DNA from 3 places in the Bacillus sp. JZ109 genome. Region 1 is predicted to be linked to each of the others. Evidence: riboswitches for the same ligand, from Rfam matches in the RefSeq annotation. Region 1 holds a riboswitch; each other region holds the start of a gene.
What was found. Region 1 has a riboswitch for S-adenosylmethionine ahead of M1D94_RS11335 (2-hydroxyacid dehydrogenase). Riboswitches for the same ligand answer to the same signal wherever they lie in the genome.
Positions count from the first base shown of each region.

Region 2: it holds a riboswitch for S-adenosylmethionine, as region 1 does, so the genes downstream of both, metN (methionine ABC transporter ATP-binding protein MetN) here and M1D94_RS11335 (2-hydroxyacid dehydrogenase) in region 1, are expected to answer to the same signal.
Region 3: it holds a riboswitch for S-adenosylmethionine, as region 1 does, so the genes downstream of both, metI (cystathionine gamma-synthase/O-acetylhomoserine thiolyase) here and M1D94_RS11335 (2-hydroxyacid dehydrogenase) in region 1, are expected to answer to the same signal.

Region 1 is NZ_CP096388.1:2,108,706-2,111,982, reverse strand. It holds gene M1D94_RS11340 (FGGY-family carbohydrate kinase) at 1-388, opposite strand, end outside; gene M1D94_RS11335 (2-hydroxyacid dehydrogenase) at 406-1,428, opposite strand; SAM riboswitch class I at 1,525-1,616, opposite strand; gene M1D94_RS11330 (molybdopterin oxidoreductase family protein) at 1,764-3,277, shown strand, end outside.
Region 2 is NZ_CP096388.1:875,658-878,934, reverse strand. It holds gene metP (methionine ABC transporter permease MetP) at 1-601, opposite strand, end outside; gene metN (methionine ABC transporter ATP-binding protein MetN) at 594-1,619, opposite strand; SAM riboswitch class I at 1,725-1,831, opposite strand; gene M1D94_RS04445 (SCP2 sterol-binding domain-containing protein) at 1,946-2,290, opposite strand; gene M1D94_RS04440 (thioredoxin family protein) at 2,397-2,717, opposite strand; partial or broken gene M1D94_RS04435 (toprim domain-containing protein) at 2,719-3,080, opposite strand; gene M1D94_RS04430 (YusG family protein) at 3,158-3,277, opposite strand, start outside.
Region 3 is NZ_CP096388.1:2,821,624-2,824,900, forward strand. It holds gene metC (cystathionine beta-lyase) at 1-869, opposite strand, end outside; gene metI (cystathionine gamma-synthase/O-acetylhomoserine thiolyase) at 862-1,983, opposite strand; SAM riboswitch class I at 2,051-2,171, opposite strand; gene M1D94_RS14885 (esterase family protein) at 2,339-3,061, shown strand; gene M1D94_RS14890 (YjcG family protein) at 3,098-3,277, shown strand, end outside.

The DNA.
Region 1 (3,277 bases):
CGGTTGGCAGGCGGCCTGTGCGGCTGTATATCTCTTCCCGATCGGGAATGCTCGCCTCCCACTCTCGACCGCGGTTATCGATGTTCGGCAGCCCAAGAAAAGAATCGCCGTTTTGATCGATCAGAACAATCCCCTGTCTTTGACTCGTCGATGTCAAACCAATGATGTCAATATCACACGAACGGGATAGCACACGTTTTGCCAAATTCATCACCTGCTTCCACAGCACCTGAGGAGAAAAATAACGGCTGTCCGGGTAAAGCGTCTCTGTGGAATACACGATGTCCTCCCGTTCAACTGTTAGAACACTGCCAGTTACACTCACGACCGCTACCCTCGCATTGCCTGTGCCAATATCAAAAACGAGATAGCCTTTTTGTTTTTTCATTCTGTTAGCCTCCTTTCTTATACCCCTGTTTTCAGTTCGTCCTTGTTATACATTGTCGGAATATTAAGAGTTTTTTCACCCTTCCACTTTTTGAGGGCTTTATTCAGTATCGTCACGTGATGATCCTCCACTTCAAATGTTGCTCCAGCGAGATGCGGTGTTGCCAGAACATTAGGCAATGAAATCAATTCATAATCTGATTCCTCTGGAGGTTCATGATAAAAAACGTCTAATATCGCACCTCTGATTTTATGTTCTTTTAATACAGATAAAAGATCTTCACGGTTTACAACAACTGCTCTTGAAGTATTGACGAAAATCGCACTCTGTTTCATCAGATCAAAATACTTCCGATCAATAAGTCCAAGTGTTTCCTCAGTACGAGGCAGATGGACAGAAACGATATCACTGTCTGAAAACACCGTTTTAAGAGATACTTTTTCATACAGCGGATGATCGTCTTGAATGAATGGATCGTAATACTTTATTTTACAGTCAAACGCAGTCAGCAGTTTTGCAATCCTTTGACCAACCGCCCCGAACCCAATCATGCCAACCGTTTTTCCTGTTAATTCATTTCCTTTAAATTTGACATAAGCCTGCAGGTAATCACTGTTCCACTTTCCATCCTTCAGCCATTGATTCGAGGCGCTGGTATGGCGCAGAAAGGAAATCACATTTCCAATAAACATTTCAGCAACGGCTTGTGCATTCCGCCCTGGTGTATAAAAAACAGGTATGCCTCTTTTTGAGGCAGCTGCCACATCCACATTGGAGGGCATTCCCCTGCAAACACCGACAAATGAAAGTTCGGGAACAGAAGCAAATACGCTGTCTGTTACCTGATCAAGTTCAGTAATCAAGCCTGTCGCATTTGTTGCTTTTAGCAGCTGAATGAGTTCATCCTCCCGATATGCCCGGCCTTGTTCCTTCCAAGATTGATAAGCAACTGAGTCAAACAAGTTTTCTAGCTCTTTTCGTCCTTCTTCGTTGTACGGTGCTGTAACCAAAACCGTCATGGTGCAAAACATCCTTTTCATCGTATTTTTTCATAAAAAAAATCTCTTTCCGCAGATGGAAAGAGATTCATATATAGGCGCGCTCTGTTACAGGCAGACGCCGGTATAAACCTTGCTTTCCTATCTTTCAAGCTGACGCTTGCTGGAATTGGCACAATAATGTTGCCGAGGTTTCATAGGGCCAGTCCCTCCACCTCTCTGGATAGAAAATGTTGAGTATGTAATTTTCAGAATGAAGAATACGTTTATCATAAAGAAGTCTCAGATTGATGTCAATCTCTTTTTTCAGAATTGACGTTATCATCCGAAATGTTATAATTCTTACAAAATATCTAACTAGAGAGAGGAACTGGGCCATGAAATCTTTTGCCACACAACAAAACGGCATTTTCAAATCCGTTTGCTCGCTGGACTGCCCGGATCAGTGCGGATTGTTAATACATAAAAAAGACGGGAAAATCGTAAAAATGCAAGGAGACCCTGATCATCCTGTCACAGCCGGAAACATATGCAACAAAGTCCGGAATATGACGGAGCGCATATATGATGAAAAGCGGCTGACTACACCGCTCAAACGAACAGGTGCGAAAGGCCAAGCGATATTTGAACCGATTTCCTGGGAAGAGGCAATCGATACGATCACCTCCCGCTGGAAACAGCTGATTGATGCAGAGGGAGCTGAAAGCATACTTCCTTACAGCTTTTACGGAAATATGGGGAAATTGACAGCTGAAGGAATGGACCGCCGCTTTTTTTACCGCATGGGGTCAAGCCAGCTTGAACGGACGATTTGCAGCAAAGCGGGATCTGAAGGCTATAAATATACAATGGGCATAAGCGCGGGAATCGATCCTGAGGAAACCGTTCATACAAAACTATTTATTTTTTGGGGAATCAACGCGGTCAGCACAAATATGCACCAAATTACGATCGCCCAAAAAGCGCGAAAACAAGGTGCCAAAATTGTCGTGATCGATGTGCATAAAAATCAAACAGGACGTCTTGCAGATTGGTTTATCCCAATAAAACCGGGAACCGACAGTGCACTTGCTCTTGGCATCATGCACATTTTATTTAAAGAAAACCTTCATGATGAAGCATTTCTGTCCGAGTACACGGTTGGCTATGAAGAGCTCCGTGAACACGTGAAACAATATGATCCTGAAAAGGTATCGACGATCACCGGTGTCAGTACCGAAGATATTTACCGACTGGCAAAAATGTACGGGAAAACCTCCCCTTCTTTTATCAGAATCGGAAACGGACCCCAGCATCACGATAACGGCGGGATGATTGTAAGGACGATTGCCTGTCTTCCGGCGATTACCGGCCAATGGCTGCACACAGGGGGCGGCGCAATTAAGCATAACAGCGGAATTTTAGAATATAACACAAATGCCTTGCAGCGGCCCGACTTATTGAAAGGGCGCACCCCGAGGTCGTTTAATATGAATCAGCTTGGCAGGGTGCTTTTGGAAACAGACCCGCCGATTCGCTCTCTATTTATTTACGGAACGAACCCTGCCGTCGTCGCGCCCGAAGCAAACAAAGTCAGACATGGATTACTGCGGGAAGACTTGTTTACTGTGGTTCATGATTTGTTTTTAACGGAAACGGCTGCATATGCGGACATTGTACTGCCTGCAACATCCGCTTTTGAAAATACTGATTTTTACACCTCCTACTGGCACCATTACATTCAGCTTCAGCAGCCGGTGATTGAGAGATATGGGGAAAGCAAGTCTAACACTGAGGTTTTCCGATTACTGGCTGAAGCCATGGGATTCACAGACCAGGAGCTTAAAGATTCAGATGAAGAATTAATCCGCCAGGCGCTTGACCATCCAGATAATCCACATTTGGCAGAGAT
Region 2 (3,277 bases), 1.2 Mb from region 1:
TAAACACAGTAGCAACGAAGGTAACATCAGCGTTATTAGACTGATATCCTTCTACGTACGCAAGGTTTCCAAGGCCTCCTGAACCAATGGCTCCGGCAATTGCCGTTGAGCCGATCAAAGCGATGGCAGTAACCGTAATGCCAGAAATAAGAGCAGGCATTGATTCCGGAATCAGCACTTTGAAAATAATCGTAGACGTTTTCGCGCCCATTGATTTAGCGGCTTCAATCACACCTTTATCCACCTCACGCAGCGCGATTTCAACAAGGCGCGCGTAAAATGGTGCCGAGCCGATTACCAGCGCCGGCAATGCGGCGTTTGGCCCTAAGATCGTGCCGACTAAAAATTTCGTAAAACCTAATAGTAAAATAATTAAAATAAGGAACGGAATCGATCTGAATATGTTAACAACGGCCGCAATCACAGAGTTGACCGCTTTATTCTGCCAGAGGCTTCCTTTGCTCGTCAGAAAGAGCAGCAAGCCGAGGATGACCCCGATGACAAAAGCAAACAGTAAAGAAATCAGCGTCATATAAAGTGTTTCATATGTCGCGTTCCATAATTCAGTTAAATCAACGTTCGGGAAGTATTTTTCAAACATTCGTGATCACCTCTGCTTTCACCTGTTTGTCATTAATGAATCGGATCACGTTTTGCACTTCTTCCTCGTCCCCGTCAATGTGGATGAACAGTGAACCGTAAGCCCCATCCTTCGTCTGCGAAATTTTCCCTTGCAGAATATTGACGCTGACATTGAAGTTTCTGATCATCTCTGTAATCAAAGGCTGTTCAGCTGACTCACCGACAAATGTGAGCTGAACCATTTTTCCTGATGCTGTATCATCAAGAAGGTGCTGAAGCGTCTCTTTCGTTTCTTCCGGCTCTGTCACCTGCTGAACAAATCGTTTTGTCATTTGTTCCTTTGGATTTTTGAAGACATCGAGAACCTCGCCTTCTTCGACCACCTTGCCGTTTTCCATGACGGCGACTCTGTTGCAGATTTTGCGGATGACATGCATTTCGTGCGTAATCAGCACAATCGTCAAACCGAGTCTTTCATTAATATCGGACAATAGATCCAGAATTGAATCTGTCGTTTGCGGATCTAATGCTGATGTCGCTTCGTCACAAAGGAGAACCTTCGGATTGTTTGCAAGCGCTCTGGCAATTCCCACACGCTGCTTCTGACCGCCGCTCAGCTGAGACGGATAAGATTTTTCTTTTCCTTCTAAACCTACCAGTTTAATCAGTTCATTGGCGCGCTTGATCCGCTCGCTCTTTTTCACTCCGGCAATTTCCAAAGGAAACATGATATTATCTCTGACAGTCCGCGACCAAAGCAAATTGAAATGCTGGAAAATCATACTGATCTCATGGCGTGCTTTTCTTAAACCGCGTCCATTTACTTCATTAATCTTGGTTCCCGCCACTTCCACGGTTCCTGAGGTTGGTTTCTCAAGGCCGTTCAGCAGACGGATTAAGGAACTCTTACCAGCTCCGCTATATCCTATAATTCCAAAAATCTCACCTTTTTTAATGGAAAGCGAGACGTTTTGGACAGCATTGACATCTCCATGTTTCGACTTGTAAACTTTTGAAACATCCTGAAGATTGATCAAAGCAATCACCTGCCTTAACACTATTCTAAGAAATCTTCCGGTTTTTTCTGCAAAAGAAAAGCCTTTCTGCACACTTGAGCAGAAAGGCTTATATAAAATGCCTTTCTCTCATCTTTCAAAGCTGAACGCTTCGTGTGAATTGGCACCATTTCAACAGCGTTGATGGTTGCCGGGCTTCATAGGGCACTTCCCTCCACCTCTCTTGATAAGAGAAATATATAGTCTTTTTCGTCCGGAAATTCTTAATGTAGAATAGCACGGCGAATGATTAAATGTCAATAAAATAAATGATGTCAACTTTTACTATTATAATAATTTATTATTTTTTAATTTTTTAAAATCCTCTGAAAAAATCCATTTGTCAGCCAGAGAATGGCTTCCAGTTTTAACAGGGCCCTGAATGACCCCTTTACTTTGAGGCTTCCGCTCTGAATCAGGTGCTGAAGGGAAATGTCTCCGTGCAATAAATCAATAATTTCCGTTTGGTTTCCGTAAAAGGTCAGGTTGGACGTTTGGGGCGGAGAAACTTTTTTCATTTCTCCCTGTTCGTTTATTGAGACGGTTAAGGCTTCTGCTTCTCCTTGGAAGGTAATGAGCAATGTTGAGGCATTCAAAAGGGGTTTTAAAAACAGATGCTGATACTCATCTTCTAAAACTTCCGCTTTCTCCATATGTACAACCTCCTATTTGTTGGTCATACATACACATTTCTCTCTTTGTCGCAAGAACCCCTTTATAAAACGAACGACAATTTCATTGGATATGCTGAGAAATATGTCATAAATGGGATGCGGAAGATGATTTTTGTTTGATCAGCTCATATAAATAAGAAACGGAATGAAATGCATATCCTCTTTCGACCACCTTTCCGCCTTTAAACAGCAGAAAACAAGGGACGCTTTCAATTTGATACGCTTTTGCGAATGTCGGAGAGTAATTGACATTGTTTTGATAGAAGGCGACATCCGGCAGCATTTCTTTCACCACTGTCAGCATTTTGCTTGCAAGCTGGCAGGTGCCGCAAAACGGAGTATATAAATATAGAAGGTACACATCATCTTCAATGTGATCAAGTTCGTGTTCTTGGAGTTCTTTCATGCTATACACCTCGGGACTTTCTTTCAAGAAAAATAGTATGGACATTCAGATTCGCACGCACAATACAGAAGCGATATGGTGCCTGGGCGCAGCCGCTACTTCCTTATAGGCTCTGTCGATATGGAGATGGCAGGCTTCATTAAATTCACGCTTCAGCTGTTTTCTCAATTTCTCACCTGATTCATCAGCATCAACTAATATATAGACGTCTTTATCATAAAGCTCGTCAGCCAATTCCTCGAGCCTCAGCTGGCTGATTGTTCCGTTTGTGCAGATAATGCGCACCGGTTCATTCAGGACGCTTTCGATTTTCTCTTTATCTGATTTCCCCTCGACAATCATAACCTTTTCCAGCTCATCCATCTTCATCTTGTTCACCTGCCGCGTCAAATTTGAAACGTTCAGATTGTAAAAGAAGGCAGTGAAATTCACCGCCAACATTAACACCAGCCGTTTTCGTAGTCACAATCTACATATTTTGCGTCGTCTCCAGAGACCACATCGGCTGTCTTATAAAATTTCTCATTTTCAAAGGAATAACCGGACTTAAGCTCATATTC
Region 3 (3,277 bases), 710 kb from region 1:
GTTTCAGCGCCGGGATGATCAGCCAGTCCCGGATAATACACGCGCTTCACCGCCGGATGCTTCTGGAAAAATTCCGCAAGCCGCTGGGCTGTTTGGCTCGCTTTCTCTAAACGGACCTGCAACGTTTTTAATCCGCGCAGGACAAGCCAGCAATCTTGCACGCCAAGGACGGCGCCGAACGCGTTTTGCAGCTTATACAGCTGCTTCCCAAGCTCTTCATCTTTGACAGCAGCCAAACCTGAGAGCACATCGCTGTGTCCGCTTAAGAATTTTGTCGCGCTGTGAAGTACAATATCCACGCCGAGATCAAGCGGACGCTGCAGTGCCGGTGTCATAAATGTATTGTCCAGAAAGGTCAGGCAGCCGTTTTCTTTTGCAAGCTGAACAACTGCTTTAATATCCGTAATCCCAAGTGTCGGATTTGATGGCGTCTCCATATAAATGACCTTTGTGTTCGGCTTGATGCTCCGCGCCACTTCATTACGATCCGTCATGTCGACAAACGTATGCTCAATGCCAAACCGGGTCAGCACCTCTGTCACCATACGGAAGGTTCCGCCGTATACATCTTCTGTCACAAGAACGTGATCACCCTGTGACAGCAGTAAAAATGCTGTTGAGATGGCAGCCATGCCTGAACTGAAAGCAAATCCTCTTGTTCCGCCTTCCAGTGCGGCAATTGTTTCTTCGAGAGCTGTTCTTGTCGGCGTGCCAGAGCGGCTGTAATCATATGCCCCGAACTCTTCAAATGAAGATTGGTGAAAAGTCGAGGCGTGCTGAATCGGTACACTGACCGCCCCGGTTCCGCCGTCTGTTTTAAATGGATTGTGCACGAGCTGGGTTTCCAGCGTCCAATTGTGTTTACTCAAATGAAACAGCTCCCTCTTTGACCTGACATAATGCCTGTTTTAGATCCTCTTTTAAATCTTCCGCATGTTCAATACCGACAGAAAAGCGCAGCAACCGATTGCACACCCCGTTTGCGATGCGGATCTCTTCAGGAATATCCATGTGCGTCTGGGTCGCAGGGTATGTAATAAAGCTTTCCACCCCGCCGAGGCTTTCTGCAAAACAAATGGTCTTCAGTGCTTTTAAAAACGGATTGACCCATTCTTCTTTTTGCAGACGGAAGGACAGCATGCCGCCTTTTCCGGGATACAGCACATCCGAAATTTCTTCCTGCTCTTCTAAAAACGCCGCAAGCTCCTGCGCGTTTGCCTGATGCTGACGCATTCTGAGGCTCAGCGTCTTCATTCCTCTCATCAGAAGCCACGAATCAAATGGCGGCAGGACGGCGCCGATCGCATTTTGATGCTGAAACATTTCCTCTCCGAGCCGCTCATCCTTCACCACGACAAGTCCAGCAAGCAGATCGTTATGCCCGCCTAAATACTTGGTTGCGCTGTGAATGACAATGTCAGCTCCCAGCTCAAGCGGCCGCTGCAAGACCGGTGTATAAAATGTATTATCTACAATCAGCAGAAGACCGTGCTCCTTTGTAATCCGGGCAATATGTTCAATGTCCGCCTCCTGCATGAGGGGGTTTGTCGGCGTTTCCACAAACACCGCTTTTGTATTCGGCGTAATCTTAGAGCGTAAACAGTCCTCATCGCTGAAATCATCATAATGAAAAGTCAATCCGTATTTTTTCCATTCATTTTCAAATAAACGGTACGTGCCGCCATATAGGTCCGATGAAACGATCAGTTCATCTCCGCTTTTAAACAGCGCCATAATCGTTTGGATAGCAGCCATTCCCGAACTAAAGGCAAGCCCTCTCGCGCCGTTTTCTAAGTTAGCGATCGCGTCCTCAACAAGCTGGCGTGTCGGATTTTTTGTGCGGACATAATCAAATCCGGTAGATTCTCCGATCCCTCTGTGGCGGTATGCTGTTGATAAATAGATAGGAGCACTCACTGTTCCCGTGACTTCATCGCTACGGTTCCCAATTTGGGCTAATTTCGTTTCAACGTGCTGTGACATATAGCTGACACCTTCCCTTTTCAAAATAAAAACCCCTTCTTCATAAGAAGAAGGGGTTTAACGCTTCTTCTTATCTTCCAAGCATAAAAAACGCTTGCTGGATTTAGCACCTTGGCGCTTTGCACATGCAAAACAAGCCGGTTGCTGAGGTTTCTAAGGGCCAGTCCCTCCACCTCTCACGATAAGAAATATCGATTTCAATTTTCTGATTGTTTTATATTAGCGCAATTCACAGTTTATTTCAACACTTTTTTCTTCGTGTGCCGAACCGTTTAAAGAGAGAAATTTCTAATAATTCATGGTACAATAATTGAAAATGCAAGAAAGTATAGTGATGTCCTGGAGGAATGTTTTTATGGCACCGAAAAACGGCACAGTGCAAGAAAAGAAATTCTTTTCAAAAGAGCTTAACGAGGAAATGACCTTGCTTGTTTATCTGCCGTCCAACTACTCCCCGCTTTATAAATACCATGTCATTATCGCACAGGACGGCCACGATTATTTCAGGCTGGGGAGAATCGGCAGACAGGTTGAGGAATTGCTGTCGAAACACGAAATAGACCGGTGCATTATTATCGGTGTTCCCTATAAGGATGTAAAAGAGCGCAGAAACACCTATCATCCGGAGGGTTCAAAATTTTCGGCGTATAAACGGTTCATCGCCCATGAGCTCGTTCCTTTTGCAGATGATGAGTATCCAACCTATCAGATCGGTTACGGCCGAACGCTGATCGGTGATTCGCTCGGAGCAACCGTGTCACTTATGACAGCGCTTGATTATCCGAATATGTTTGGCAACATCATCATGCAGTCTCCCTATGTTGACAAACACGTACTAGAAGCCGTAAAACAGTCAGACGATATCAAACACCTCTCTATTTATCACCAAATCGGAACAAAAGAAACTGACGTCCACACGACAGACGGGAACATTCTGGACTTTACAGAACCGAACCGGGAGCTGAAACAGCTGCTGGAGAAAAAGCTTTCCGATTATGATTTCGAGCCATTTGACGGAGACCACAAATGGACATACTGGCAGCCGCTCATCACCCCGGCGCTGAAAAAAATGCTTTAACACTCTATCATACTTTATTTCCAGGAGGGACATAATATGAAATACGGAATCGTTTTATTTCCATCAAAAAAGCTCCAAGACCTTGCAAACTCTTACAGAAAGCGCTATGACCCAAGCTACTCTCTGATCCCGCCTCATTTGACGCTGAGAGCATCCTTTGAATGCGCGGAGGAGAAAGCGGATCAGCTCGTATCACATTTAAGAAACATCGCAAAA